3 regions of the Kitasatospora sp. NPDC101176 genome follow, and region 3 is predicted to be linked to each of the others. Evidence: riboswitches for the same ligand, from Rfam matches in the RefSeq annotation. Region 3 holds a riboswitch; each other region holds the start of a gene.

Region 1 (9,807 bases), on a different contig from region 3:
GGCCGTCGGTGGCGGCTGCGATGATGGAGCGGTCCCGTCGGAGCACCGGACCGCCGGGCCGCCAGCCCGCCGGAGCCCCGGCCCGCCGGGGCCCACCAGCCTGTCGAACCACCCGGGGGAGCTGACGCCCGTGCCCGAAGGCCACATCATCCACCGCCTCGCCGCCGAGAACCTGCGCGCCTTCGGCGGCCGACCGGTCGAGGTCTCCAGCCCGCAGGGCCGGTTCGCCGACGAGGCCAAGAGCATCGACGGGCAGCTGCTCACCGCGGCCGAGGCGACGGGCAAGCACCTCTTCCTCGGCTTCGAGGAGGGCGCCTGGGTGCACGTCCACCTCGGCCTCTACGGCGGCTTCACCTTCGCCACCGGCCCCGCCCCCGAACCCGTCGGCCTGGTGAGGCTCCGGCTGGCCAACGACGAGGGCTACGCGGACCTGCGCGGCCCCAACACCTGCGCCCTGGTCACCGGCGCCGAGAAGGCCGGCGTCGCCGCCCGCCTCGGCCCCGACCCGCTGCGCGCCGACGCCGACCCGGAGGCCGCCTGGCGCCGGGTGTCGGCCAGCCGGACGACCGTCGCCGCCCTGCTGATGGACCAGAAGGTGCTGGCCGGGGTCGGCAACGTCTACCGGGCCGAGGTGCTGTTCCGGCACGGCATCAACCCCCACCGGGCCGGCCGCGACCTCACCCGCGCCGAATGGGACGCCGTCTGGGCCGACCTGGTCGCCCTGATGCGCGAGGGCGTCGGCGCCGGCCGGATCGACACCGTCCGCCCCGAGCACACCCCCGAGGCGATGGGCCGCCCGCCGCGCGTCGACGACCACGGCGGCGAGGTCTACGTCTACCGCCGCGCCGCGATGCCCTGCCTGGTCTGCGGCACCGACGTCCGCACCGAGCAGCACGCCTCCCGCAACCTCTTCTGGTGCCCCACCTGCCAGACGACCTGACCGGCCGATCACGCCCCGGCCGGGAGCCCAGCCCGTAGGCTGGGGCCGACCGGCCGGAGGGAGCAGGCGGATGGAGCGGCGGGAGGTGGCCAACACCGTCTCGGGGACGGTGGGGGGCCACGTGGTGCAGGCCCAGAGCATCGGGGCGGTGCACCTGCACCAGGGCCCGCCGCCGCCCGGTACGCCCCGTCAGGTCCGCAGACCGCGGCCCACCTTCGTCAACCGGGAGGGTGAACTCGCCGCCCTGGTCCGGGCGCTCGGCCGGCTCGACGAGCCCGGTCCGGCGGTGGTGGCGTTCACCGGCCTCGGCGGCGTGGGGAAGACGGAACTGATCTCCCAGTTCGTCGCGGCGCACCGCGCGCACCTCCCGGACGGCGACCTCTACGCGGACCTCGCGGCCTACCGCCACCTCGGCGGGGTCGACCTCGGTGAGGTGCTGGCCGGGTTCCTGCGCGCCTTCGGGGCCGAGGTGCCGGCCACCCTGGCCGAGCGGGCCGCGGCGTACCGGACGGTGACGACCGGCAAGCGCGTCCTGGTGTTCCTGGACAACGTCGAGCAGGCGGGGGAGGTCCGCACGCTGCTGCCGTCCGACGGGCTCGTCGTGGTCGCGGGGCGGCGACGCCTGCCCGGTCTGGTCCTCGACGGCGCCGAGGTGCGGCGGCTGGACCCGCTGAGCACCCCGGCCGGTGCGGAGCTGGTGCGCCGCTGGCTCGGGCCCGACCGGGGCACCGACCGGGAGCTGGACGAGCTGGTCGGACTCTGCGGCGGACTGCCGCTGGCACTGAACGCCGTGGGCTTCCAGCTGGTCGACCACGACGAGCTCGATGTCGACCAGGTGGTGGCCGAACTCGCTGACTCGGAGCGGAGGTTGGCGTCGTTGAGCAACGAGGAGGGCGGGGTCGACCGGATGCTCGACCAGGTGTACGGGCGGCTCTCCGGGGCGGCCCGGGCGCTGTACCGGCTGGTCGGTACCGCCCCCGGGCCGTTCGTCTCCGCCGAGCTGGCGGAGGCGGCCGGCGTCGAGCGCGTCCGGGACGGGCTGAGCGAACTGCGCGCGGCCCACCTGCTGGACGAGGTGGTGGACCCGGGGCCGGGGCAGCGGTTCCGCGCACACGACCTGGTGCGTCTGCACGCCCGCCGCACGGCCGGTGAACTCCCCGACCGCACCGGCCTGCTGGCCCGCGCGGTCGCCTACTACCGGGCCCGGGCCGCCGCGGCCGACGCGCTGGTGCTCGGGGAGCGGTTCCGGCTCCAGGAGGCCCCCGACGCCCCGGGGCGGGAGTTCGCCTCCAAGGCGGAGGCGCTGGAGTGGCTCCGGGCCGAACGGGCCGACCTCCGGGAGGCGGTGCGGGCGGCGGCCGAACAGGGCTGGCACGGTGAGGTGTGGCGGTTGTGCGAATCGCTCTGGGCGCTCTACCACAGCGGCAAGAACTACGGGGACTGGATCGAGACGCACCGGCTCGGCGTCGAGTCGGCGCAGTGGGACAACCGCCCGGACGCGGTGATCCGGATGCGCAACCAGCTGGCCCGCGCCCACTACGAGCTCGGGGACCTCCCCCGCGCGGCCGAGCAGCTGGCGCTGGCCTCGGAGCAGCTGGCGCTGGTCGGGGAGCCGCAGCTGAGCGGCGTGCTGCACGAGACGCACGGGCTGCTCTGCCTGGCCGACGGGCGCCCGGAGCAGGCGGTGGAGCTGTTCCGGCTGGCCCTGGAGGACAACCGCACCGATCCGCACGGCGTGGTGGTGCAGAGCTACAACGTCGCCCAGGCGCTGGTCGCGGCCGGGCGCGCGGCGGAGGCGCTGGACGTCCTGGACGAGGCGACGGCGCGGGCGGAGGAGACCGGCGACCCGATGCTGATGCGGCTGCCGCTGGTCCGGGCCCGGGCCCAGCGCGCGCTGGGGCGGCTTGACCTCGCCGTCCGGGCCGCCGAGGACTGCGCGCGGCGGGCTCGCGAACTCGGCCAGCGGGCCAAGGAGGCCGAGGCCTTCACCCTGCTCGCCGCGCTCGCGGAGGAGCTGGGCGACGCGGCACTCGCCGAGCGGGCGCGTGGCCGGCTGGAGGAGCTGAAGGGCTGAAACCGTCACCGTGCCGGGGAAAGGCCTCAGGGCGGCGGGGTGAAGGCCACCCGGGTGCGGTGGCGGCCGGTGCGGATGGTGAGGCCGTGGTCGGGCAGGGTGCCGGGGGCGCCGCCCTCGGCGAGCCAGAGCGCGACGGCCGCGCCGAGCAGCAGCGGGTCGAGCCGGGGCTCGGCGCCGGCCCACGGGGCCTCGGCGCGTGCCTCCAGGAGCTCGCCGGTGCGCAGCCGGAGCGCGCAGCGGTCCCGGGCGAGGGCGGCCACCGTCACGGCGAGGCCGGGGATCCCGTCGGCGGCCTCGACGATCCAGCGCCCGGCCGGCTCCTCGGCGTCGACCTCCGTCCTGGCCAGGACCTCGGCCACGGAGCGCAGTTCCACCGTGGTCTCGGCGGCGTCCAGGGCGAAGAAGCCCCGGGGGTGGCCCTGCGGGTCGATCGGGTACCGGCGTACCGAGACCTCGCCGTCCGCGCACTCGCCCTCGACGTCGTAGGCGGTCGGCCGCTCCGCCGGGAGCGGTACCGGGGCCGGGTAGGGCGGCAGGGCGGTGGGGGTGGTGAGGTCGTCGACCTTGTCCGTCAGGAAGCCGAACAGGACGGGGGCCAGGGCCGGGACGGCCCGGTCGCGCTGGCCGAGGGAGCGGTCGGTGACGGGGCGCAGCAGCTCCGGGTCGTACGTCGCGACGGCCGCTTCGAGCTGGGCGTGCAGGTCGCCGTCCGGGTCGAGCGCGGGTGCCGCCTGGCCGAAGGCGTAGGTGGGGGATCCCGGGTCGAGTTCGGCGGCGCCGGTGGCCACCAGCAGGGTGGGGCGGTCCAATGCCGCGCCGTAGAAGGAGACCGATCCGTGGTCGCCGATCAGCAGGTCGGCGGCGACGAGGGCGGTCTGCCAGCCCTGGTGCGGGGGGATCAGCCTGAGGCCGGAGCCCCGGGCCGTGGCCAGCAGCAGTTCGGGGTCGTGCCGGTCCCAGACGTTGGGGTGCAGGACCACGGCCACGGTGTACTCGTCGGCGGGGAGCGCGGTGACCAGCCGGCGCGGCAGGTCGAGGCAGTGCGCCGCCAGGGAGTGCCTGCTCCAGGTGGAGGTGACGACGACGAGGCGCCGGCCGTCGACGGCCCCGAGGGCGGCGCGGTAGGCGTCCCGCCGGCCGCGGCTGGCCAGCATCCTGGCGAAGGTGAGGTCGCCGACCTCCCGTGCGTGCGGCAGCGCCTCGGGGCAGGTGGCCGCCAGCCGCTCGAACTGCTCCTCGTGTGACAGCCCGATGACCGCGGGGAAGACCCGCCCCCGGTGGGTGAGCTCCTGACGGGACAGGCCGGCGGCACTGACCCCGTCCCCGGTGGACTCGGCGACCAGGCGGTTGTAGCCGGCGCCGTGGGGGAGGACGACGAGCGGGGCGCGCAGCCGGTGCATGGAGGCGTGGACCGCGCAGGACACCGCGAGGTCGAACTCGTACCGGACGGCCTCCTCCCACGGGATGACCGTGACGGCGGGCTGCTGGTCGGCCAGGTAGGGGCCGAGGCCCGCCGTGAACGCCGAGCCCGGGTTGACGGTGAGGTAGCACCGGACGCCGAGCTGCGGGCGGACGAGCAGGGTGAGCACGTCGAGCACCCGGGTGGCCGAGGTGAGCGTGCGGGCGACTGCGAGGACGCGGGCCCGGACGGGCCAGGTCTCCCAGCGGTCTTCGTCGGGCCAGGGCCGGGGCCGGCGCCGCAGGCGGTTCAGCACACGAAGATCGTACTCATCCGGCCCCGCTCCGGCGGGTCCGTCCGGGGCGGGTCAGCCGGTGGCAGCGGTGGGTTCGTGGTGGTCGGCGGCGGCGCAGGGGTCGAGGAGGGGGCGCAGGGCGTCGTCGACGAGCCGGTAGCGCACGACGCGTCCGTCGCGGTCGCCGGTGACCACGCCGGCGGTGCGGAGCAGTCGGAGGGCCTGGGAGACGGCGGGGTCGCGCATGCCGGTGGCGACGGCGAGGTCGGTCACGGCGAGCGGACCGGCGCGGTGCAGGGCGAGCAGGAGGGCGAGCCGGCCCGGGTCGGCGAGCAGGGAGAACCGCTCGGCCCAGGTGCGGACGTGCGCGGTGTCGCCGATGGCGGCGATGGCCTCGCAGACCCGGTGTCCGTCGATGGTGCGGTGGTCCGCGCGGTCGGCCGGTACGAGATGCATGCGGACATTCTCGCAGGCCGGGGCCTGTGATCCTGGACACCTGCGCAGGTGCGCAGCCTTGCATGGGTGGAGCCGGGCCCCCTACGGTGTTGCCCGCCGTGGTGCTCGGGAAGACCGGTGACGGACCCTCAGGGGTCCCAGTCCGGAGCGGCCCTCGCCACTGTGATCGGGGGGAGTCGTCCGTATCCACGACGCCACTGGGCGCTTCGCGCGTCCGGGAAGGCGGGTACGGGTGCCCCGTAAGCCAGGAGACCGGCCACGGCATCTCACGAAGTCTTTCCACGAGGTGCTGGAGCGTGATCCCCGTATGACCCTGCCCGAAACCGCCGCCCCCGGGGCGCCGGCGGCGCCGTCCGCACTGCCGACGTTCCGCTGGAAGCGCGAGGACACCGTCCGCACGGCCGGACTGATGGGCGTGATCCTGGCCATGCACGTGGTCGCGTTCGGGACGCTGTTCTTCCTGGTCGCGCCCCACAACTACGCGGTCGGCACCCAGGTCTTCGGGGTGGGCCTGGGCATCACCGCGTACACCCTCGGCATGCGGCACGCCTTCGACGCCGACCACATCGCGGTGATCGACAACACCACCCGCAAGCTGATGGCGGACGGCAAGCGCCCGGTGTCGGTGGGCTTCTGGTTCGCCCTCGGGCACTCCTCGATGGTGGTCATCATGGCCGCCCTGGTGGCGGGCGGCGCCCAGCTGGCCAACACCCTGATGGACGACGAGTCGACGACCCACCAGTGGCTGGGGATGGTCGGCACGACGGCCTCCGGCGCGTTCCTGTACCTGATCGGCGCGCTCAACCTGGCGGCGCTGGTGGGCATCCTCAAGGTGTTCCGGGCGATGCGGGCCGGGAAGTACGACGAGGCGCAGCTGGAGGAGCACCTGAACTCGCGCGGCTTCCTGGCGAGGGTGCTGAACCGGGCGACGCGGTCGATCACCCGGCCGGGGCAGATGTTCCCGGTGGGCATGGTGCTGGGCCTGGGCTTCGACACCGCGACCGAGGTCACCCTGATGGTGATGGCGGGCTCGGGCGCGGCGGCCGGGCTGCCCTGGTACGCGATCGTCTGCCTGCCGCTGCTCTTCGCCGCCGGGATGAGCCTGTTCGACACGCTGGACGGGACGTTCATGAACTTCGCGTACCAGTGGGCCTTCTCCAACCCGGTGCGCAAGGTGTACTACAACCTGACGATCACGGGGCTGTCGATCGCGGTGGCCTTCGTCATCGGCACGATCGAACTGGTCGGCGTGCTGCACGAGAAGCTCGACCTGACCGACCCGGTGAGCGGTTGGATCGCGGACATCTCGCTGGACAACGTCGGGTACGCGATCGCCGGGTTGTTCGTGGTGGTCTGGGCCGCGGCGATCGGCTACTGGAAGCTGGCCGGGGTCGAGCAGCGCTGGCAGCCGTCCGAGCAGTGACAGCCCCCGGCGGGCCGGTCGGCCCGGGGTGCGAGCCGGGGCGTGCGGGCAGCGGTGACGTGCCCCCTCGGGAGTGCTCGGCGGGCGGAACGGGGTGCGGCTTCGTAGGCTCGACGCATGTCTGATGCGTACGCGGGTCGGCGGGAGCGGGTGAGGGAGCACTGCAGTGCGGCCGGGGCCGATGCGGCGCTGATCACCCGGGCGGCGAACGTGCGGTATCTGACCGGCTGCGCGCCCTGCGGGGCGACGCTGCTGCTCACCAGGGACCGCGCACTGCTGGCGCTGCCGGACGACCTGCCGCCGGACGACACCGGGGAGCACCTGATCGCCCCGGACGTCACCCAGGTGCCGGTGCCGGCTGGGGCGGACACCGCCCTGGCGGCGGCCGAGGCCGCGGCGCGGCTCAGGCTGGCGGCGCTGGCGGTGGAGGAGCACGACCTGACCGTCAGCCGGCACCGGTCGGTGGCCGGCCTGTCCGGCGGTGCCCGGCTGGCCGACCTGGACCGGCTGGTGGAGCGGTTGCGGGTGGTCAAGGACGAACACGAGATCGCCGACCTGCGGATCGCCGCCGAGATCGCCGATCAGGCGCTCGGCGAGCTCCTGGAGTCGATCCTGGTCGGGCGGACGGAGCGGCACCTGGCGATGGAGCTGGAACGCCGGATGATCGACCACGGCGCGGACCGGGCGGCCTTCCCGGTGTCCGTCGGCACCGGCAGCCACTCCGGCCAGCCCGCCCACCAGCCGACCGACCGCCGGGTGGAGGAGGGCGACTTCCTGACCGTGGTGATGGGCGCCCAGTACCGCGGCTACGGCATCTCGACCGCCCGGACCTTCGTGATCGGCGCCGCCCCCGCGCCCTGGCAGGTCGAGCTGCACCGGCTGGTGTTCCGCGCTCAGCGGGCCGCCCGGGAGGCGCTCGGACCAGGCGTGGAGCAGTACGTGCCCGACCGGGCCGCGCGGCAGATCCTGGAGGCGGCCGGCCACACCGAGGCGTCCCCGCACCCGGTGGGGCACGGCATCGGGCTGGAGATCCGGGAGGCGCCGCGCCTCGGCCCTTCGGACATGGGTAAACTGGACAGCCGCGTACCGGTCACCGTCGGTCCTGGGGTCCACCTCCCGGGCAGGGGCGGTGTCCGGATCGAGGACACGCTCGTGGTGCGCCCCCTCGAGGAGGGCGGGCCCGAGCTGCTCACCATCACCACCAAGGAGCTCCTCGCCCTGTGACCGCGGCCCCCGGGCCGTCGGCGGCAGGACGCACCCCTTGGTTCCTTGACAGCTATATCCAGGAGTAAGTGCGCCCGTGGCTTCCACGAACGATCTCAAGAACGGCATGGTCCTCAAGCTGGAGGGCGGCAAGCTCTGGTCCGTCGTCGAGTTCCAGCACGTCAAGCCCGGCAAGGGCCCGGCCTTCGTGCGTACCAAGCTCAAGGAGGTCCTGACGGGCAAGGTCGTCGACAAGACCTTCAACGCGGGCACCAAGGTCGAGACCGCCAACGTCGACAAGCGCGGCATGCAGTTCTCGTACAAGGACGGCGAGAACTTCGTGTTCATGGACATGGACACCTACGACCAGCTGACCATCGAGCCCGCCGTCGTCGGCGACGCCGCCAAGTACCTGCTGGAGGGCTTCGAGGCCCTGGTCGCGCAGAACGAGGGCGCGGTGCTCTACATCGAGCTCCCGGCCGCCGTCGAGCTGACCATCGCCGAGACCGAGCCGGGCGTCCAGGGCGACCGCTCCACCGGTGGCACCAAGCCGGCGACCCTGGAGACCGGCGCCGAGATCCAGGTGCCGCTCTTCATCACCACCGGTGAGAAGGTCAAGGTCGACACCCGCGACGGCAGCTACCTCGGCCGGGTGAAGTAAGTCCGTGTCGGCCGCACGCAGCAAGGCCCGTACCCGGGCCTTCCAGATCCTCTTCGAGGCCGACCACCGCGGGGTCGACCCGCAGCAGGTCCTCGCCGACTGGGTGGCCCGCGCCCGCGAGCCCAAGCCGGAGGAGGGCACCCCGCAGGTCGGTGAGTACACCATGGAACTCATCGAGGGGTACGTCCAGCACGCCCGTCGGATCGACGACCTGATCTCCCAGTACGCGGTGGGCTGGACGCTCGACCGGATGCCGATAGTGGACCGCAACGTCCTGCGGCTCGGTGCGTACGAGCTGATCTGGGAGGACGGCGTCCCGGACGCGGTCGTCCTGGACGAGGCGGTCGAGATCGCCAAGGAGTTCTCCACGGACGACTCCCCGGCCTTCGTCAACGGCCTGCTCGCGCGCTTCCTGGAGCTGAAGCCGAGCATCCGCCGGTAGGCGGTGGCGCCCCGCAGACGGCCGTCGGACCCGGATCCCGGGTGCGACGGCCGTCGCGCGTTTCACCCGGGCGGCGTAAGGTGGTGATCTACTCGCCAGTAACTTGGCGGGCGCAGCCGCACACGTCCCCGCAGTGAAGGGCAGGCCACCCCCATGACCACCGCGACCCGCAGCGAGTTCGACCGGGGCATCGCCCTGACCAGACACGCCGACGAGCCCGGCCGCTACGAGGCCGAACTCGGCCCCGGCTGGCAGATCGGCAGCGGGGTCAACGGCGGGATGCTGCTCGCCGTCGCCGGACACGCGCTGTCGCTGGAGCACGCCGACCACCCGGACCCGGTGTCGATCAGCGGTTACTACCTGTCCGCCTCCACGCCCGGCCCGGCCACCGTCCGCACCGAGGTGCTGCGCAGCGGCCGCGGCCTCTCCACCGGCACCGCCTCGCTGAGCCAGGACGGCGTCGAACGCCTGCGCGTGGTGGCCAGCCACGGTGACCTCTCCACCGTCGAGGGCGACGTGCGCACCACCGCGCAGCCGCCGCAGCTGCCGCCGCCGGACCAGTGCATCGGCGTCGAGCACGCCCCGCCGCAGCTGATCGAGCAGGCGGCGCTGCTGGAGCGCTTCGACCTGCGGCTCGACCCGTCCACCGTGGGCTGGGCACTCGGTCAGCCCTCCGGCAACGGGCGGATCCAGGGCTGGTTCCGGCTCGCCGACGGGCGTGAGCCCGACCCGCTGCTGCTCCTGCTGGTCGCCGACGCGCTGCCGCCCGTCACCTTCGACCTGGGCCTGCCCGGCTGGGCCCCGACCGTGGAGCTGACCGTCCACCTGCGGGCCAGGCCGGTCCCGGGCTGGCTCCGGGTCACCCACGCCACCCGCAACGTGGCCGGCGGCTACTTCGAGGAGGACGCCGA
Region 2 (9,807 bases), on a different contig from region 3:
CGAGGTGGTGCTCACCATGCTGCCGACCGGACGCCATGTCCTCGACTCCTACAGCGAGTTGACGGAGTCGGCAGCGGGAGCGCTGTTCGTCGACTGCTCCACCATCGCGGTCGGGGACGCCCGGGTCGTCGCCGACCTCGTCCGGGTCGCGGGGCACCGGGCCGTCGACGCGCCGGTCTCCGGCGGCGTGCCCGGAGCCGAGGCCGCGAGCCTGACCTTCATGGTGGGCGCGGACGGGCCCGACTTCGCCGAGGCCGAGCCGGTGCTCGCCGCCATGGGCCGCCGGGTCGTGCACTGCGGGACGTCCGGGGCGGGGCAGGCCGCGAAGATCTGCAACAACATGATTCTCGGCATCTCGATGATCGCGGTCAGCGAGGCCGTCGTGCTCGGGGAGAGCCTCGGGCTCAGCCACCAGGCCCTGTTCGACGTGGCCTCCACCGCCTCCGGGCAGTGCTGGGCACTGACCAGCAACTGCCCCGTCCCCGGGCCCGTCCCGGCCAGCCCGGCCAACCGCGGGTACGCCGGAGGTTTCGCCGCCGCCCTGATGGCCAAGGACCTCGGACTCGCGGCCGCCGCGGCGACAGTCTCCGACGTCCCCGCCGAACTGGGCGGCAGGGCAGCCGAGTTGTACGCGGCGTTCGCCGAGGAGGCGGGCGCCGGGCTGGACTTCTCGGCCATCATCACGACCCTCAGGAAGGACGACGCATGACGTTCGAGACGATCCTGGTCGAGCGCAGGGGCCGGGTGGGCGTGATCACGCTCGACCGCCCCAAGGCGCTGAACGCCCTCGACACCACGCTGATGAACGAAGTCGTGGCGGCCGCCGAGGAGTTCGACCGCGACCGGGGCCCGGGGTGCCGTCTTCCGGTGCCGGAACCGTGACGTGGCGCACCGTCCCTTGACCGGATCTTCGCGTCTTCGCCATGATGGGCCGTCATGTTGTGACTCCGCCGACGGGGGAAGTCCGGTTCGAATCCGGCGCTGACCCGCAACGGTAGGCCGCCGACGTCCCGTCGGCGGCGAGCCCGAGTACCCGGCGGCGGAGGTGTGTCACCCCCTCCTCCCGTCGTGGTCTGCGGGCCGGAGCTCCGAGGGCTGCCCGGCGTGCCGCCGGCGCCCTCCGGGCCCCTGCGTCCAGGCCCGGAAAGGCAGCCATGCCCGCCCTCCGCCGCACTCTCGGTCTGCTCGCGATACCCGCCCTCGCCGTCGCCACCGCACTCCCGGCCGCCACCGCCGCCCAGGCCGCACCCGCCGCCGCACCCGCCGCGACCGCGGCCCCGACGATCCGCCCCGACGCCGCCGCGGGCGGCTGGCTGGCCCGCCAGCTCGTCGACGGCGACCACTTCGAGTCCGTGTTCAACGGCACCGCCTACCCCGACCAGGGCCTGACCGTCGACGCCGTGCTGGCCTTCGCCGCCTCCCACGGCTCCGACGAGGCCGCCGCCCGGGCCACCGCCTGGCTGGCCAAGCCCGAGATCCTCGGCGGCTACCTCGGCGACGGCACCACCGAGGCCTACGCCGGTGCCACCGCCAAGCTGCTGCTCGCCGCCGAGGTCCGCGGCGCGAACCCGACCGCCTTCGGAGGCGTCGACCTGCCGGCCCGGCTGCGCTCCCTGCAGACCGCCGAGGGCCGCTTCTCCGACCGCTCCCAGTGGGGCGACTACAGCAACGCCTTCGGCCAGTCGCTCGCCCTGATCGCCCTGCACCGCACCCCCGGCGGCGCCCCCGACGCGGCCGTCGACTTCCTGGCGAACAGCCAGTGCGCGGACGGCGGCTACCCGGTCTCCTTCGGCCAGACCATCTGCACCAGCGACCCGGACGCCACCGCGCTGGCCGCCCAGGCCCTCGCCGCCACCGGCCGCACCGCCAAGGCGAACGCGGGCCTCGGCTGGCTCACCGCCCACCAGAACGCCGACGGCGGCTTCGCGGCCGCCGGGGCGACCGCCTCCAACGCCAACACCACGGGCCTGGCCACCCAGGCGCTGCTGGCCGGCGGACGCCTCGGCGCCGGCCTGAAGGGCTGGAGCCGGCTGGTGAAGTTCCAGCAGGGCTGCTCCGCCGACCCGGCGGTCCGCGGCGCCGTCGCCTACGACGCGACCGGCTTCAACCCGGCCAACGGCGCCCGGGCCACCGCGCAGGCCGCGCTCGGCCTCGCCGGCACCCCGCTGGCCACCCTCTCCGCCGCCGGCGCGCGCCCGGCCGCCCCGACCCTGGCCTGCCCGGCGCCGGCCGCCCGCTGAGCCACCGAACTCCTGAGCCACCGAATCCCTGAGCCCACGAGGAGAGTTCCGATGACCGACACCCTCACCCCGGCCAGACCGGCCCGCCGCACGCTCGGCTCGATCGCCGCGGCCGCGGCCCTCACCGCCGGCCTGCTCGGCGCCTCCGCCGTCCAGGCCCCCGCGGCCCACGCGGCCGCCTGCAGCGGCACCACCGGCGTCACCGTCGTGGTCGACTTCACCGCCGTCGGCGGCGGCGTCGAGACCGGCTGCGCACCCGGCGATCCGGCCACCGGGCTCGCCGCGCTGACCGGCGCCGGATTCACGTACGCCTTCCACCCGCGGTTCCCCGGCTTCGTCTGCAAGATCAACGCGCTGCCGGCCACCTGCACCAACCCGACCGGCAGCGCCTACTGGTCCTACTGGCACGCCCAGCACGGCGGGCCCTGGTCGTACAGCAGCCTGGGCGCGGGCAGCTACAACCCGGCCCCCGGCGACGTCGAGGGCTGGTCCTTCGGCGCCGGCGCCCAGCCGGGTATCACGGCGCCCTGACGTCCGGAGGCACCCGCCGGCACCCGGAGCCCCGCGGGGAGGGGTGCCGGCAGCTCCGGCACGCCCTGCGGTGCGGCAGGAGGCGCCCGGCCGTCCTGATCCGCGCGGCCCGTCCCGTCAGGTGAGCGGACCATCTGACGGGGCGTTGACTCCCACTCCGCTGACATGGTCTGATGAACCGGTTTTTCACCTCGGTCCTCAGGGGAAGCCGGTCCAACTCCGGCGCTGACCCGCAACCGTAGATCCGCCCAGGGCGGATGAGCCGGAATGCCTGAACCGAGGTCTGTTCAGAGAGCACTCGCGTCGTCGCGGACTACGACGCAGTTCCGACGGCTGCGCGCTCCACCGGCAGCCGTCGGCTGCGCCGTTGCGCCCCGCGTCGACCGACCAGGGAGACGCCGGTGAGGGTCAGCAGCAGTCGTACGCGCCACAGGAGCCGGGGCACCGCGTCCCTGCTGGCCGCCGCAGCGCTCGCGGTCACCGCCTGCGGCGCTGCGCTTCTCGGTCGGCCCGCCGTCTCGCTCGCCGGGGCGGCCGTCCCCGCCGCGGGCCGGACGCCGGACGTCGCCAGGGGCGCCGCCTACCTCGCCGACCCGTCCCGCCTGGTCGGCGGTCACTACTACGAGGGCTTCCCGGCCTTCGCCGACTTCGGACTCACCATCGACGGCGCCTACGCGCTCGCCGCCACCGGCACCGACGACGCCGCGCTGCGCCGGATCGTCGACTTCCTGGACCAGCGGGGCAAGGACGCCAGCGAGCGCACCGTCGACGACTGGACCGCGATCGGCACCGAGTACGCCGGCGGCGGGTCGATCGGCAAGGAGGCGCTGCTCGCCGAGGTCGTCGGCCGTGACCCGCGGAACTTCGGCGGCCACGACCTGATCGCCGCCCTCGCCGCGATGGTGTGCACCAAGGCCGACGCCGACACCGGCTGCGACGCCGCCGGCAACTACGGCTACGCCACCTCCGTCTTCTCCCAGGCGCTCGCCGTCATGGCCCAGCTCCGCGCCGGGGACGCCGCCAACGCCGCCCCCGCGATCGCCTACCTGAAGGGCCTCCAGCACCCGGACGGCTCCTGGCCGAGCTTGATCCCGGCCACCGGCGACTCCGACGTCGACAGCACGGCGATCGCCGTCATGGCCCTCGCCCTCGTCCCCGGCGACGACGCCGCCGCGCAGGCGGTCGACAAGGGCCTCGGCTGGCTCGCCGCGCGGCAGTTGCCCGACGGTGGCTTCCCCGGCGCGGCCGGTGACTCGACCAACTCGGCCGCGCTGGCCGTCCAGGGCATGACGCTGCGCAAGGCCGACTACGGTGCGCAGATCGCCAAAGCGCTCGACTTCCTCGCCGGGCAGCAGAACGGCGACGGCGGGTTCAACGTCGCCTCCGCCGGGCAGCAGGGTTCGGACGTCCGTGCCTCGACCCAGGTGGTCGGTGGCGCCACCGGGATCTCCTTCGGCACGCTGAGCCGCCCCCTCGGGGGCACACCGACGCCGACGCCGACGGGGACGCCGACCGGAACTCCCACGGGGACGCCGACGGGTACGCCCACCGGAACCCCGACCGGAACCCCGACGGGTACGCCCACCGGAACCCCGACGGGAACGCCCACCGGAACCCCGACGGGTACGCCCACCGGAACCCCGACGGGAACGCCCACGGGCACGCCGACCACCCCGGCCGGCACCCCGACGGGCTCGCCCACCACCACCGCACCGGCCCCGGTCACCGACACCCCCGCGGCCGGCGGCGGCCCGACCGTCCGTCCGGCCGGAGGCGTCGACGCCCCGGCGGGTGCCGGTGTCGCCCCGGCCGGGGGCGTGCCGGTGTCGACCGGCTCCGGCAGCCTGGCCGGCACCGGTAGCCAGGCGCTGACGCTGACGGCAGGGGCCGGTGCGCTGACCGCGCTCGGCGCCGCCGCCGTCCTCGTCGCCCGCCGCCGCCGGACCGCGGCCCCTGGACGTCACCGATGACCGGGGGACCGGGCGCCCGCCTCGGCCGGCTGTGCGCGGCGACGGCGCTGACCGCGGCCCTCGCCCTCGGCGGCGTCGCCGTGGACACCGCCCCGGCCGCCGCGGCGCCGTTGCCGATGGACCAGTGCACCACCACCTCCGGCGTCGTGCTCGCCGTGGACTTCAGCAGGTGGGGCGGCCCGCTGTTGCGCTCCTGCGGGAGCACCCCCACCACCGGGTACGCCCTGCTCAACCAGGGCGGCTGGAAGACCGCCGGCACCGGGCACGACGGCCCGGCGTTCATCTGCCGGATCGGCTACAGCGGCTACCAGGGCGGCAAGCAGTTCCCGACCCCGGACCAGGAGAAGTGTGTCCTCACGCCGCCGGCCACCGCCTACTGGTCGTACTGGCACGCCGATCCGGGCCAGAACGAGTGGTCCTACAGCCAGCTCGGCGCGATGAGCTACCACCCGAAGCCGGGCAGCGTCGACCTGTGGATCTTCGGTGGCACCGACATCGAGGGCACCGAGGGGCGTCCGAGCTTCTCGCCGGACACCGTCCGGGCGCACAGCGCCGACCCGGGTGGGCAGCCGGCCGACCCGGGCCAGGGCTCCGCGGGTGCTTCCGGCGGCGCCGCGGGCGGGTCGAGCGGTGGTTCCGGTGCCGCGGGCGGCTCGGGCAGCGGTTCCGGCGCCTCGGGCGGTCCCGGCGGCGGGTCGACGGGTGCCGGCGGTGCGACCGGCGGTGGCGGCGCCGCTGCGGCTTCGGGCAGCACCGGAGCCACCGGCGGTACCGGCGGGACCGGCGGCACCGGCCGTGTCCCGGCCCCCGCCCGGCCCCCGGCGGGCGGGGCCCGTCCGCCCGCGCCCGCCACACCCCCGACGGGTGGCACGGCCGGTACCCCGCAGGACGGCATCACCCCGCCGGGCGCCCCAGAGCCGGTGCCGGTGCCCGCCACGCCGGTGCCGGTCGAGCCGTCCACCCCGGCACCGACGGACCCCCCGACCGATCAGTCGGCCCCGCCGGCCGTGGAGCCCGCGGTGGCCGCACCGACGGCCACCCCCGCCGTGCCCGGCGGCGTGGTGAACGCCGACCCGGTGGCCGACGCCCCGCACGACTCCGGCTCGATGCTGCCCGCCGTGGTCGGGTCCGTCCTCGTCGTGGCCCTGGGCGGGGCGACGGTGGTCACCGCACGGCGCCGCCGCCGACGGGCCGAGTGATCGCGTGACCGTGCTCGACGAACGCGTCGCCGCCCCGCCCGCCGTCCGCGGGCCGGGCCCGGGCGGCCGGCGCGCCCCGCGGAACCTGCACCCGCTGGCGTGGTGGGCGTGGGCGCTGGCCCTGGCGACGGCGGCCAGCCGCACCACCAACCCGCTGCTGCTCCTGCTCGTCCTCGCCGTGCTCGGCTACGTGGTGACCGCCCGCCGCACCGAGGCCCCGTGGGCCCGCGGGTTCACCTACTACCTGTGGGTGGCCCTGACGGTGGTGGCGATCCGGGTGGTCTTCCGGTGCGTCTTCGCCACCGGCATCACCCCGCACGACCACCTGCTCCTCTCGCTCCCGCACATCCCCACGCCCGCCTGGTACGCCGGCATCGAGATCGGCGGCCCGGTCTCGCTGGAGGCCACGCTCTCGGCGGCCTTCGACGGGCTGCGGCTGGCCTGCCTGATCTGCTGCATCGGCGCGGCGAACACCCTCGCCAACCCCAAGCGGGCCCTGCGGGTGCTGCCGGGCGCCCTCTACGAGCTGGGCGTCGCCGTGACGGTCTCGCTGAGCGTCGCGCCGCAGCTGGTGCAGAGCGTCCAACGCGTCGCCCGGGCGCGGCGCCTGCGCGCCGGACGGACCAAGGGCGTCCGCGCGTTGCGCAGCGTCGTCGTGCCCGTCCTGGAGGACGCGCTGGAACGCTCGCTCCGTCTGGCCGCGGCCATGGACTCGCGCGGCTACGGCCGCTCCGGCACGGCCTCGCGCCGCTCCCGCCGACTCACCGGCGCCCTGATGCTGCTCGGCATGTGCGGCCTGTGCGCCGGGGTGTACGGGCTCCTGGACGGCACGGCTCCCGCCGCGCTCGGGCTGCCGGCCTTCCTCGCGGGTGCCGTTCTCTGCGTGGCCGGCCTGCTGCTCGGCGGCCGGCGGGTGCGGCGCACCACGTACCGGCCGGACCGGTGGCGGGCCGCCGAATGGGGCGTCGCCGGCTGCGGGGTGGCCGCCGCCGTCCTGCTGTTCGCCACGGTGGGCTACGACGCCACCGACCTCAACCCCTCCCTCTACCCGCTGACCTGGCCGACGCTGCCGCTCGTCCCCGTGCTCGCCCTGCTGCTGGCGGGCGCCGCCGGGATCGTCTCGCCGCCGCCCGGCCGGACCCCCGAGCCGGCCGGCGACCGGCGCGGGGCCGGCACCACCCGCGGCACCGGTACCGACCGCACGACCCCCGAGGTGAGCACGTGATCCGATTCGACCAGGTCGGCGTGGTGTACGACGGCGGGAGCGAGCCCGTCCTGCGCGACGTCGACCTGCACGTCCCGGAGGGCGAGCTCTGCCTGGTGGTCGGGCGCACCGGCGCCGGCAAGTCCACCTTGCTCGGCGCCGTCAACGGTCTCGTGCCGCACTTCACCGGCGGCACCCTGCGCGGCCGGGTCACGGTGGACGGCCGGGACACCGCGCACCACCCGCCGCGCGAACTCGCCGACGTGGTCGGCGTGGTCGGGCAGGATCCGCTGGCCGGCTTCACCACCGACACGGTGGAGGAGGAACTCGCCTACGTCATGGAGCAGTTGGGGATTCCGCCGGAGGTCATGCGCAAACGCGTCGAGGAGACCCTCGACCTGCTCGGCTTGGCCGACCTGCGCCACCGCGCCCTGTACGAGCTGTCCGGCGGGCAGCAGCAGCGCGTCGCCATCGGCTCCGTGCTCACCGCGCACCCGCGCGTCCTGGTGCTGGACGAACCGACCTCCGCGCTGGACCCGACCGCCGCCGAGGAGGTGCTCGCCGCGATCACCCGGCTGGTGCACGACCTCGGCGTCACCGTCCTGCTCGCCGAGCACCGCCTGGAACGGGTCGTCCAGTACGCCGACCGGGTCGCCTACCTGCCCGGCGACGGCACCGTCGTGCACGGCCCGCCCGCCGAGGTGTTCCGGGCGACGGCGATCGCGCCGCCCGTCGTCGACCTCGGCCGACTGGCCGGCTGGCGGCCGCTGCCGCTGTCGGTGCGGGACGCCCGCCGAGCCGCCGCGCCGCTGCGCGAGCGGCTCACCGATCGACCGGTTCCCCCGCCGCGCCGGGCAGCGGTGGCGGGGGAGCCGGTTCTGGAAGCCCGCGGGGTCGTCGTCCGGTACGGTCCGGTGGCCGCCGTGCGGGAGGTCGACCTGACGCTGCGCGCGGGCGAGGTGACGGCGCTGATGGGCCGCAACGGCTCCGGCAAGTCCTCCCTCCTGTGGGCCCTGCAGGGCTCCGGCCCCCGCCACGGCGGCAGCGTCCGGGTCGCCGGAGCCGGGGGCAGGAAGGCCGAGGACCCCAAGCGCCTGTCCGCGGCCCGGGCCCGGCAGTTGGTCGGACTCGTCCCGCAGACCCCCACCGACCTGCTCTACCTGGAGACGGTCGCCCAGGAGCTCGCCCAGAGCGACCTCGAAGCCGACCGTGCGGGCGGGCCGACCGCGCGGCGGATCCTCGACCGCCTGGCCCCGGGGATCCCGGACGAGACCCACCCCAGGGACCTGTCGGAGGGGCAGAAGCTGGCGCTCGTCCTGGCGATCCAACTGGCCGCCGCACCGCGGGTGGTGCTGCTGGACGAACCCACCCGGGGGCTGGACTACCAGGCGAAGGAGGCGCTCACCGGCATCGTGGACGCCCTCGCCGCCGAGGGGCTGACCGTCGTCGTCTCCACCCACGACGTCGAGTTCGTCGCCCGCGCCGCCGACCGCGTCGTGGTGATGGCGGAGGGCGAGGTCGTCGCCGACGGGCCGACCGCCGAGGTCATCGTCGCCTCTCCCGCCTTCGCCCCCCAGACCGCCAAGATCCTGGCGCCCCTGGCCTATCTGACGACACGTCAGGTCGCCGAGGCGCTCGCACCCGCGGGGTCCGCCCGATGACCGCCCTGCGGATCCCCGGCCGGGCCCGGATCGTCATCGCCCTGGCCGCCTTCATCGGCCTGGTCGCCTTCACCTGGCCGTTCGTCGTCGCCCCCGGAACGTTCGGCTCCACCTACGCGCCGCCGCTCATCTTCGGCGCCCTGCTCGTGCTGGTGCTCGCGGTCGTCATCGCCGAGATCTCGGCTGGCGGCATCGACGCCAAGGCGCTCGCCATGCTCGGCGTGCTGTCCGCCGTCAACGCCGGGCTGCGCCCGCTCGGCGCCGGGACGGCCGGCGTGGAGACGGTGTTCTTCGTGCTCGTCCTGGCCGGCCGGGTCTTCGGCCCCGGCTTCGGCTTCACCCTCGGCTGCACCTCGCTGTTCGCCTCCGCCCTGCTCACCGGCGGGGTCGGCCCCTGGATGCCGTACCAGATGTTCGGCTGCGCCTTCGTCGGCATGCTCGCCGGACTGCTGCCGAGGGCCCGGCGGCGCTGGGAGGTGCCGGTGCTGGCCGCGTACGGGGCCTTCTCCGGCTACCTGTTCGGGTTCCTGCTCAACCTCTCCTTCTGGCCGTTCTCCACCGACCCGAACAGCTCCATCGCCTACCTGCCGGGCCTGCCCTTCACCGAGCAGTGGCACCGCTACCTGCTGTTCGACCTGGCCACCTCGCTCGGCTGGGACACCGGCCGCGCCGTGACCACCTTCACCGCCGTCCTCGTCGTCGGCCCGGCCGTCCTGACCGTCTTCCGCCGCGCCGCCCGCCGCGCCAACTTCGAACCCACCGTGCGCTTCGAGGCCCCGGCCGCCCCCGGGACCCCGGCCGCGGCGCCCGCCGGGGTGCCGCCCTCCTGAGACGGCCGAGCCGGTGCTCCGGAACGGCCGGACGCCCCGGGAGACGCGCGGGCGGCGCGTTTCCCGGGGCGGCGGGCGGTGGGCGTGCGGGCCGGTCAGGCGGCCCGGTGGGTGTGGAACCCGCGGCCGGTCTTGCGGCCGAGCAGGCCGGCCTCGACCATGCGGGAGAGCA
Region 3 (9,807 bases):
GGCGACGAGGTGTCGTCGGGGGAGCGGGTGAGGTCGGCGGGGTGCGCCCGCGGGCCCTCCGGTCCGCGCGGCGGCACCCCGCCGGGGCCATCCTGCCGCCCCGGATCCCGATCGGCCCCGGCAACCCGCCGCACGGGCGTGGCCGTCGGTCGCCGTCACCCGTCCGTCCCGACCGCGCCGGAGTCCCCGCACCGGGGCGGGCGACGGGCCCGCCCCGGTGCGGGGCCGTGGCTCAGCCGGCGAGTTCGTCCCGGAGGCGGCGGGCCGCGCCGACCAGCCTGTCCAGCGAGGCGCGGGTCTCCGGCCAGCCGCGGGTCTTCAGGCCGCAGTCGGGGTTGACCCAGAGGCGCTCGGCCGGGATCGCCGCCAGCCCGGCGCGCAGCAGTTCCACGGCCTCCTCGGTGCCGGGCACCCGCGGGGAGTGGATGTCCCAGACGCCCGGGCCGACCTCGCGGGGGTAGCCGGCGGCGGCGAGCTCACCGGCGACCTGCATGTGGGAGCGGGTGGCCTCCAGGGAGATCACGTCCGCGTCGAGGTCGTCGATGGCCGTCATGACGGCGCCGAACTCGGCATAGCACATGTGGGTGTGGACCTGGGTGTCGGCGCGCACCCCGGAGGTGGCGAGGCGGAACGCCTCGGTGGCCCAGGCCAGGTACGCCGGGCGGTCGGCGGCCCGCAGCGGGAGGGTCTCGCGCAGGGCGGGCTCGTCGACCTGGACGACGGCGGCGCCGGCGGCCTCCAGGTCGACGACCTCGTCGCGCAGGGCGAGGGCGACCTGCCGGGCGGTGTCGGCGAGCGGCTGGTCGTCGCGGACGAAGGACCAGGCGAGCATGGTGACCGGGCCGGTGAGCATGCCCTTGACCGGGCGGTCGGTGAGGCCCTGGGCGTAGCGGAACCAGTCGACGGTCATCGGGTGCGGCCGGGAGATGTCCCCGGCGAGCACCGGCGGGCGCACGTAGCGGGTGCCGTAGGACTGCACCCAGCCGTGCCGGGTGGCGAGGTAGCCGGTGAGCTGTTCGGCGAAGTACTGGACCATGTCGTTGCGTTCGGGCTCGCCGTGGACGAGGACGTCGAGGCCGGCCTTCTCCTGGAAGGCGATGACCTCACGGACCTCGGCCTCGATGCGCCCGCGGTAGCCGTCGGCGTCGATCCGCCCGGCGGCGAGGTCCGCGCGGGCGGTGCGCAGCTCGGTGGTCTGCGGGAAGGAGCCGATCGTCGTGGTGGGCAGCAACGGCAGTCCGAGGCGGGCGCGTTGGGCCTCGGCGCGCTGCGGGTAGGCCTGCGGGCGGCGGGCGTCGGCCGCGGTGACGGCGGCGGCCCGGGCGCGGACGGCCGGGTCCCGGGTGATCGGGGAGCCGGCGCGCGAGGCGAGGTCGGCGCGGTTGGCGGCGAGGTCGGCGGCGATCGCGCCGGTGCCCTCGCGCAGGCCTCGGGCGAGCAGGGCGGTCTCGGCCGTCTTCTGCCTGGCGAAGGCGAGCCAGCGGGCGATCTGCGGGTCCAGGTCCCGTTCGGCGGTGGCGTCGAGGGGGACGTGCAGCAGCGAGCAGGAGGTGGCGACGTCGACGCCGCCGGCGAGGCCGAGCAGGGTGGCCAGGGTGGCGAGCGACTTCTCCAGGTCGTTGATCCAGATGTTGCGCCCGTCGACCACGCCGGCGACGAGCCGCTTGCCGGGCAGCCCGCCGACGGCGGCGAGGTCGTCCAGGTTGGCGGCGGCGGGGCCGGTGAAGTCCAGGGCGAGGCCTTCGACCGGGGCTGCGGCGAGCACCGGCAGGGCCGCGCCGAGGCGGTCGAAGTAGCTCGCGACGAGCAGCCTGGGCCGGCTGGTGAGGGCGCCCAGCTCACGGTAGGCGCGGGCGGCGGCGTTCAGCTCGGCCGGGGTGCGGTCCTGGACGAGCGCGGGTTCGTCCAGCTGCACCCACTGCGCGCCGGCCGCCTGCAGTTCGGCGAGCAGGCGCGCGTAGACGGGCAGCAGCCGGTCGAGCAGGGTGATCGGCTGGAAGTCCTCGGCGACGCCGGGGGCGGGCTTGGCGAGCAGCAGGTAGGTGACGGGGCCGACCAGCACCGGGCGGGCGTCGTGACCGAGGCCGAGGGCCTCGCGCAGCTGCGCGACCTGGTGGTCCGGGTCGGCGGTGAAGACGGTGTCGGGGCCGAGTTCGGGCACCAGGTAGTGGTAGTTGGTGTCGAACCACTTGGTCATCTCCAGCGGAGCGACCTCCTGGGTGCCGCGCGCCATGGCGAAGTACCCGTCGAGGGGGTCGGCGTCGACCGCGGCGCGGTGGCGGGCGGGGACGGCGCCGACGGCGACGGTGGTGTCCAGCACGTGGTCGTAGAGCGAGAAGTCGCCCGTGGGGACTTCGTGGACGCCGGCCTCGGCGAGCTGCAGCCAGTTCTCCCGGCGCAGGTCGGCGGCGGTGGCGAGCAGGGCGTCGGCGGTGACCGCGCCCTTCCAGTACCCCTCGACCGCCTTCTTGAGCTCCCGGTCGCGGCCCTGGCGGGGGTAGCCGTGGGTGGTGGCGCGGGTTGCCGCGGCTGCGGACTTCGTCGTCAAGGGACTCTCCTTCGCGAGTCTGTCTCCTCTGGTCCCCGGGGACGGGACGAGGGTGCGAAGGGGTGCCCGACCGGGCGCGGCCGCGGGCGCAGGGATGCGCCGGACCCGCCTGGTGTGCACGCCGACCCGCCCACGAGGTCACCGGGATGTCCGCGCGCGATCGGTCGCGTGCGGGCAGTGGCAGGTCTTCGGACTCGCGGGCGCGGCTGCCCTGGTCAGGGCGGTCACCTACTGGCCGTCGCTTCCCAGGCCCGTCCGGGCCCAGTGCGTATGACGGCGGTCGTTCCCACTCACCGCTGCGGGGCAGTCCCGGAATGGCCACGTGAATGGCGTCACCGGGTTCCCTCTTGCGACGCGCCTGCCTGGCGGACAGGGCGAACCAGCTGCCCGGCCAGCCTAGTGCGAACCCGCGGCCGGGGGCGCGGAAATCCCACCACGTGTCCACGGGGTGAGACGTGGCCGGTCCCCCGACGGCACCGGCCGTCGCGGCGGCCGTGGAATCCGCCCACCGCGACGGGCCCGACCGCACTCCGACGCGGCGCTCGACCCGCCGTTCGACCGCGGGTCCCCGCAGCTCCGGCGTGCGCTCGTACGCCGACGGCCCGGCCGTGAGGGGATCCGGCGGGCCGAGCCCGGTCCGCGGACCCGCCGGAGGGCACGGCCCCGGCGGCCGGTCACCGTCACCCGAACGGCGGCTGCCCGTATCCGAGCGCCGGGCCGTCGCGTTGGTACGGCACCAGCTGGTGGGCCGACATCCGACCGCTCTGGTACCACCCGACGACGACAGCGGCAGAAGAGGGCGACATGCTCCAGATCTCAGTCGAGGACTCCGAGATCGGCCCGGGCGAGGCCCACCGGTGGCACCTGGTCCCGTTGACCGGCGGCGACCCCGCCCCGCGCCGGATGACCGGTTACAACCAGGCGAAACATTTCACCGTGGCCCAGCACGCCCAGAGCGTCGACGAGCCGATCCGCTCCTACGTCGCGGCCAGCTTCGAACTGGGGGGCCCGGTCGACCTGGACGCGCTGGCGGCCGCGCTGCTCCACCTGGTGCGGCGTCACGAGGTGCTCCGGGCGGTCTACCAGCCGCTGGGCGGGGACCTCGGCTGCGAGGTCCTGTCGCCCGGGGAGGTGGCCCTCAAGCACGTCTACGCCGGCCCGTTGGAGACGCCCGCGGAGGTCGACCGCCACCTCCACGACGCGTTCAAGGAGGTGGACACACTCTCCTGGCCGCTGATCACCATGGGCGCGGTGGTGCGGCCGGAGTCGACCACCGTCTGGTTCTCCTGCGACCACCTGGTCACCGACGGCCTCTCCAGCGCGATCGCCGTCAACGACATCACCACGGCCTACCGGAGCCTCACCGCGGCCGGAACCGCCACCGGAACCGCTGCCGGACCCGAGGCCGACCGGGTCCGCCCGGCCCGCACCGACGACGCGGCCCAACAGCCCGGCAGCTACCTGGAGTTCAGCCGCGGCCAGCGCCGGGCCAACCGCGCCATGCGCGCCGACGACGCGCGGCTGGACTACTGGCGGGCGTTCCGCGACCGCAACGGCGGCCTCTTCCCCCGCTTCCCGCTCGACCTCGGCGTCCGGCCCGGCCGGCTGTACGCGCCGACCGCCGGCACCGAGCGCCTGCTCAGCGCCCGCCAGGTCGAGGCCTTCGGCACCGCCTGCCGGGCCCGCGGCGGGCGGCTGTCGATGGGGCTGCTCGCCGGGCTGGCGATCGCCCTGCGGCAGGAGGGCGGGCCCGAGGTCTACCGCGGCCTGGTGCCGGTCAACGAACGCGGCCGGGGCGTCTACGCGGAGTCGATGGGGTGGTTCATCAACACCCTGCCGATCGAGTTCCCGGTCGGGCCGCGGGCGGGCTTCGGCGAGGTGCTGACCGCCGCCCAGGACGCCTACGGGCAGCTGCAGGCCCACGCCGGGGTGCACTTCGTGAAGGCCTGGCGGCTGCTCGCCCCCGCCGAGTACGCGCGGCTGCACTACTGGCCGCACGCGGTGAACTTCTACTCCTACATCGACTTCCGCCGGCTGCCCGGTGCCGACCGGCACGCCGCCCAGCGGGCCCGCCTGCACGTCTGGGTCTCGGGCTGCAACGGACTGCTGCAGTGGCTGCACCGCACCGACGACGGTCTGTTCGTCAACACCATCCACGTCGACACCCCGCAGGCCCGGGCCACCAACCGGGCCCTGCTGGACGGCTTCACCCGCGTGCTCACCGACGCCTCCTGACGCACCGGCACGCCCGCTCCGGGCCCCGCCCCTCCGCCCCTCCGCCCCTCCGCCCCTCCGGCCCGCCACCGACGGGCCGGTCCGCCATCCGGCCGCAGCGATTGCCCCGCCCTCCGCACCGAGTGAGCATCGTCACATCAGGTGACGCGGCGTCACCCTGTGCAGCGAGAGGAATCGACGAATGAGGGCATGGCTTCGAGCCGGCGCGGTGGCCGCTCTGCTCACCCTGGTGTCCGCGGGGCAACCGGCCGCGGCCGCGGGCGGCGCGTGGGGGCGCGGCGACGACCACGGCGGCGACACCGCCCGGTGCGCACCGGGCGTCCCGCTCGGTCCGGACGGCCCGGACTTCTACGAGCCGCCGTCCCCGCTGCCGGACGGCCCGCACGGCACCCTGATCTGGGCCCGGCAGGTCCCCGCCCCGGAGCACGCGCACGCCTGCCGGATCCTGTACCGCTCCACCCTCCACGACGGGGCCGCCGTGGCGGTGTCCGGCCTGGTGGTCTGGCCCGACGGCCCCTCCTCCCCCCGCGGCGGGCGCAACGTGGTGGCCTGGGCGCACGGCACCGTCGGCGGCCCCCGCCAGTGCGCGCCCTCGGCCGCACCGGACCCGGCGGTCGACCTGATCGACTACTTCAGCTACCAGAGCCCGTACTCGATCGACGTCGGCATCCCGGCGCTGACCGGCTTCCTGGCCGCCGGCGACGTCGTGGTCGCCACCGACTACCAGGGGCTGGGCACCCCCGGCGTGCACCAGTACGTGGTGGGCGCGACGGAGACCCGCAACGTGCTGGACTCCGTCCTCGCCGTCCGCCGGATCCGGGAGGCGCACGCGGGCAGCCAGACGGCCGTCCTCGGCTGGTCGCAGGGCGGCGGCGCCGGGCTGTTCGTCGGCCAGGACGCCTCCGGGTACGCCCGGGGGATCGACCTCGTCGGGGTCGCCGCGCTGGCCCCCGCCGCCGACATCGGGCCTGAGCTCGAAGGACAGGTGCTGCCCGGCCCCCGCAGCGACTCCTCCGAGTCCCACAACGCGGCCCTGCGGATCAACCTCTACCGCGGCTTCCTCGCCGCCTACCCGGAGCTGCAGGCGTCCGGGGTCCTCAAGCCGGCCGGGATCGAGGCCCTCCAGGGCGACGCCACCGCCTGCATCGAGCACTTCGCCGACGTCATCCAGAACAACGTGGGCGACACGCACCAGCTGGACACGCTGTTCCAGCCGATCAGGGACGTCCCCGGGTCCTGGCGCGACCGCTTCCACGAGAACACGCCCGGCTACACCACCGGCCTCGCACCGATCCTGGTGATGCAGGGCACCGACGACACCGTGATCAACCCGCACTCCACCGAGCAGTACGTCAGGCGCGCCTGCGGCTTCTCCCAGCCGGTCGAGTACACGACCTACCAGGGCGCCACCCACAACACCGTGCCCTTCGTCGCCCAGCAGGAGTACCTGAGCTGGATCGCCGACCGGTTCGCCCACCGGCCGGCCCCCGGCAACTGCTGACCCGCCCCTCCCCCGCCCCCTGACCGAGGTGCCCCGGCCCGTCGCGCCGGGGCACCCGGCCGTTCGCGGCGCCGCCCGGACCCGCCCGCCGCCCGCCCGACGAGGCCTCGCGAACGCCTGCCCACGGGCCGTCCGCCGGGCCCCGGGGCCATACACCGGCTGGTCCGGTCAACGTTTACATTTCCGGAAACGGTCTGCATAGTGACGCGTCGACACAGTGACGGATCGACAGATCCGCAGGTCGAGCGGGGAGGACCCTTTCTTGTCCCAGATCAACGAGGCCGGCGCGCGCGAGGTGGAACGCGAGCGGGCCGCGGTCGCCGTCATAGCCGGGCTGTTCGACGAACGGCTCGCCGGCACCCGGGAGGAGCTGGCGCGCGTGCTCGCCTCGACGTCCGACGGCGCGGGCGAGGTGTACGAGCGGGAGGTGGCGGCCGGGCGCCTGGCGACGGAGGTCCGCCGGCTGGAGGGGGCCGAGGGCGGGCTGGTCTTCGGCCGGATCGACCTGGCGGACGGCACCGTCCTGCGGATCGGACGGCTGGGTCTGCACCGGGACACCGACGAGCTGCCGGTGCTGGTGGACTGGCGGGCCGAGGCCGCGCGGCCCTTCTACGAGGCGACGCCCGTCCACCCCATGCGCCTGCGCCGGCGCCGCCACCTGCGGACGGCGGACCGCACCGTGGTCGGGGTGAGCGACGAACTGCTCGACGGCTCCGAGCCCACCGCCCACGACGTGGTCGGCGACGGCCCGCTGACGGCCGCGCTCCAGGAGCGGCGGACGGGCCGGATGGGGACGGCGGTCGCCACCCTGCAGGCCGAACAGGACACCATCGTCCGCTCGCCGCACCGCGGGGTCACGGTCGTGCAGGGCGGCCCGGGCACCGGGAAGACGGTGGTGGCGCTGCACCGCGCCGCGTACGTGCTGTACGCCTTCCCGAAGGCGGCCGAGCGCGGCGTGCTGGTGCTCGGGCCGAACGCGCGGTTCCTGGACTACATCGGCCAGGTGCTGCCCTCGCTCGGCGAGAACGACGTCGTCCTGGCGACCTGCGAGGAGCTGGCCGGCGTCGTACCCGGCGCGGCGGACGCCTTCGAGGCGGCGCGGCTGAAGGGCGGCGCCGAACTCGCCGACGCGCTGGCCGCCCTGGTCCGCGCCCGGCAGGCCCCGGCCGACGGCTTCGAGGTCCGGGTCGGGCAGGAGTGGATCCGGCTGCCGGACGGCGACGTCGCCCAGGCCCGGCAGGCGGCGCGGGCCGGCGGCCGCGCGCACAACCCGGCGCGCCGGCTGTTCAAGGAGCTGCTGGTCGACGCCCTGGTGCGGGAGCTCGCCCGCAGCAGCGCCGACGCCCTGGAGCAGATCGACGCCGAGGTCGCGCAGCTGACCGGCCTCGACCTCGACCGGGTCGCGGCGGCGGACCTGCGCCGCCTCGGCGTCGACGCCGCGCCCACCACCGGCGCCGACGAGTTCGACGCCGACGCCGTGCGCGCCGAGCTGCTGGAGGACGCCGCGCTCGACCGCGCCGTCGAGGAGCTCTGGCCGCGGCTGACGCCCAGCGGGGTGGTCGACGCCCTGCTGGCGGGCGACGACGGGGCGGCCGGGCACCTGCCCGGATTCACCGACGACCAGTGGGCCCTGCTGCGGCGGGCGCCCGACGCGCCCTGGACGGACGCCGACGTGCCGCTCCTCGACGAGGCCGCGAGCCTGGTCGACGGGCCGCCCGCGCGGGTCTTCGGCCACGTCGTCGTGGACGAGGCGCAGGAACTCACCGCCATGCAGTGGCGGATGGTGGTGCGCCGCTGCCCGGGCAGGTCGATGACCCTGGTCGGGGACTTCGCCCAGGCCGGGCCGGCCACGACGGCCCGGGACTGGCACGAGGCCCTCGGCCCGCACCTCGGCCCGCGCTTCGACCTGCGCACCCTGACCGTCAGCTACCGCACCACTCAGGAGATCCTCGCCGGCACGGAGGAACTGCTCGCCCGGATCGCCCCGGACCAGCCGGCGATCCGCTCCATCCGGCACGGTGAGACGCCCCGCACCCTCGCCACCGCACCCGGGTCGCTCGTCGCCGACCTGCTGCGGGAGCTGCGGGCGCAGCACGCCGCGCACCCCGGCGAGCTGGTCGGCGTGGTCTGCGCCGACGGCCGGGCGGAGCAGCTCGCGGCCGCGGGCGTCGAGCGGCACGCCGTCCTGGTCCCGGCCTCGCAGGCGCGCGGCCTGGAGTTCGACGCCGCCGTCGTCGTCGACCCGGACGGGATCACCGCCGCCCGCCCGGGCGGTGAGCGCGACCTCTACGTCGCACTCACCCGGGCCACCAAGCGGCTGTGCACGGTCACCGTGCCGTCGGCCTGAGAGCCGCGGCCTGGGCCCCGCCGACCGCGCGCCGCGGGGCCCGGTCGGCGCGGCGGCGCCCGCCGGCCGATCGCCCACGACGGACGGCCCCCGACCTGCGAGGACGGCCCCGTCGGCCCGATGAGAGGATCCCCCGGGAACAGGGACGCCCGGACCACGGAACAGGGGGCACAGCGTGCGGGGGCGGGACACCGAACGTGGCCGGATCGAGCAGCTGCTCGCGGGTGCCCGGCAGGGCACCAGCGGCGTCCTGCTGCTGCACGGCGAGGCCGGCATCGGCAAGACCGCGCTGCTCGACCACGCCGCCGGGCGGGCGGACGGCCTGCGGGTGCTGCGCGTCGAGGGCATCGAGTCCGAGATGGAACTCGCCTACGGCGGCCTGCACCAGCTGTTCCTGCCCGTCCTGGACCTCGTGGACGCCCTGCCCGCGCCCCGGGCCGCCGCCCTGCGGGCGGTCCTCGGGCTGAGCGGAGACGGCGTGCGCGACCGCTTCACCGTCGGTCTGGCGGTGCTGGCCCTGCTCGCGGAGGCAGCGGCCGACGGTCCGCTGCTCTGCCTGGTCGACGACGCGCAGTGGCTCGACCAGCCCTCCGTCGACATGCTGACCTTCGCCGCGCGCCGGCTGCGGGCGGAGGGCGTCGTGATGCTCTTCGCCGTCCGTGACGGCGCACCCGGCGCGACCGTCCGGGGGTTGCCCGCGCTGCTCGTCGAGGCCCTCGGCCGGGAGGCCGCCGCCGAGCTGCTGCCCGGGCTCCCGCCGTACGTCGCCGAGCGGGTCATCGAGGAGTCCGGCGGCAACCCGCTGGCCCTGATCGAGCTGGCGGCCGCGCTCGGGCGCCGCGGGCGGGGAGACCGTCCTGACCGTCCGCCACGACGGGCCGCTCGGGCTGCTGAGCCCGCAGGAGCGCGAGGTCGTCCGGCTGGCGGCCACCGGGGCCGGCAACCGGGAGATCGCCGCGCAGCTGTTCCTGAGCCCCCGCACCGTCGGGCACCACCTGTACCGGGCGTTCCCCAAGCTGGGCGTCGGTTCGCGGACCGAACTCGCCGCCCTGCTGGCCCGGTGAACCCGGGATCCGTCGTCGCGTCCGCGGACAGGTCCTACGCCTCCGGCGCGGAGTAGATCATCCGGGTCTGGGCGACCCGGTAGCCGGCCCGGGCGAAGGCCGCGGCCATCGG

The links. A riboswitch is a leader RNA that binds a small molecule or an ion and turns the genes downstream of it on or off. The one in region 3 is predicted to bind cobalamin.
Region 1: another riboswitch for cobalamin. It lies ahead of ACIRS1_RS10665 (HoxN/HupN/NixA family nickel/cobalt transporter); the one in region 3 lies ahead of metE (5-methyltetrahydropteroyltriglutamate--homocysteine S-methyltransferase).
Region 2: another riboswitch for cobalamin. It lies ahead of ACIRS1_RS07670 (peptidase); the one in region 3 lies ahead of metE (5-methyltetrahydropteroyltriglutamate--homocysteine S-methyltransferase).

Annotation. Positions count from the first base shown of each region.
Region 1 covers NZ_JBIWPA010000005.1:200,911-210,717, forward strand. The annotation lists gene ACIRS1_RS10645 (DNA-formamidopyrimidine glycosylase family protein) at 131-940, shown strand; gene ACIRS1_RS10650 (hypothetical protein) at 1,011-3,014, shown strand; gene ACIRS1_RS10655 (hypothetical protein) at 3,041-4,732, opposite strand; gene ACIRS1_RS10660 (metalloregulator ArsR/SmtB family transcription factor) at 4,784-5,167, opposite strand; cobalamin riboswitch at 5,250-5,443, shown strand; gene ACIRS1_RS10665 (HoxN/HupN/NixA family nickel/cobalt transporter) at 5,475-6,590, shown strand; gene ACIRS1_RS10670 (aminopeptidase P family protein) at 6,708-7,814, shown strand; gene efp (elongation factor P) at 7,891-8,454, shown strand; gene nusB (transcription antitermination factor NusB) at 8,459-8,896, shown strand; gene ACIRS1_RS10685 (thioesterase family protein) at 9,050-9,807, shown strand, end outside.
Region 2 covers NZ_JBIWPA010000003.1:502,644-512,450, reverse strand. The annotation lists gene mmsB (3-hydroxyisobutyrate dehydrogenase) at 1-709, shown strand, start outside; partial or broken gene ACIRS1_RS07675 (enoyl-CoA hydratase-related protein) at 706-858, shown strand; cobalamin riboswitch at 916-1,056, shown strand; gene ACIRS1_RS07670 (peptidase) at 1,155-2,240, shown strand; gene ACIRS1_RS07665 (flagellar hook-length control protein FliK) at 2,292-2,771, shown strand; cobalamin riboswitch at 2,936-3,065, shown strand; gene ACIRS1_RS07660 (prenyltransferase/squalene oxidase repeat-containing protein) at 3,173-4,741, shown strand; gene ACIRS1_RS07655 (hypothetical protein) at 4,738-5,940, shown strand; gene ACIRS1_RS07650 (CbiQ family ECF transporter T component) at 5,945-7,165, shown strand; gene ACIRS1_RS07645 (ABC transporter ATP-binding protein) at 7,162-8,805, shown strand; gene ACIRS1_RS07640 (ECF transporter S component) at 8,802-9,635, shown strand; gene ACIRS1_RS07635 (3-hydroxybutyryl-CoA dehydrogenase) at 9,731-9,807, opposite strand, start outside.
Region 3 covers NZ_JBIWPA010000029.1:21,280-31,086, reverse strand. The annotation lists gene metE (5-methyltetrahydropteroyltriglutamate--homocysteine S-methyltransferase) at 233-2,548, opposite strand; cobalamin riboswitch at 2,727-2,930, opposite strand; gene ACIRS1_RS30010 (condensation domain-containing protein) at 3,353-4,783, shown strand; gene ACIRS1_RS30005 (lipase family protein) at 4,965-6,284, shown strand; gene ACIRS1_RS30000 (HelD family protein) at 6,547-8,631, shown strand; partial or broken gene ACIRS1_RS29995 (AAA family ATPase) at 8,807-9,259, shown strand; gene ACIRS1_RS29990 (response regulator transcription factor) at 9,489-9,695, shown strand; gene ACIRS1_RS29985 (GNAT family N-acetyltransferase) at 9,730-9,807, opposite strand, start outside.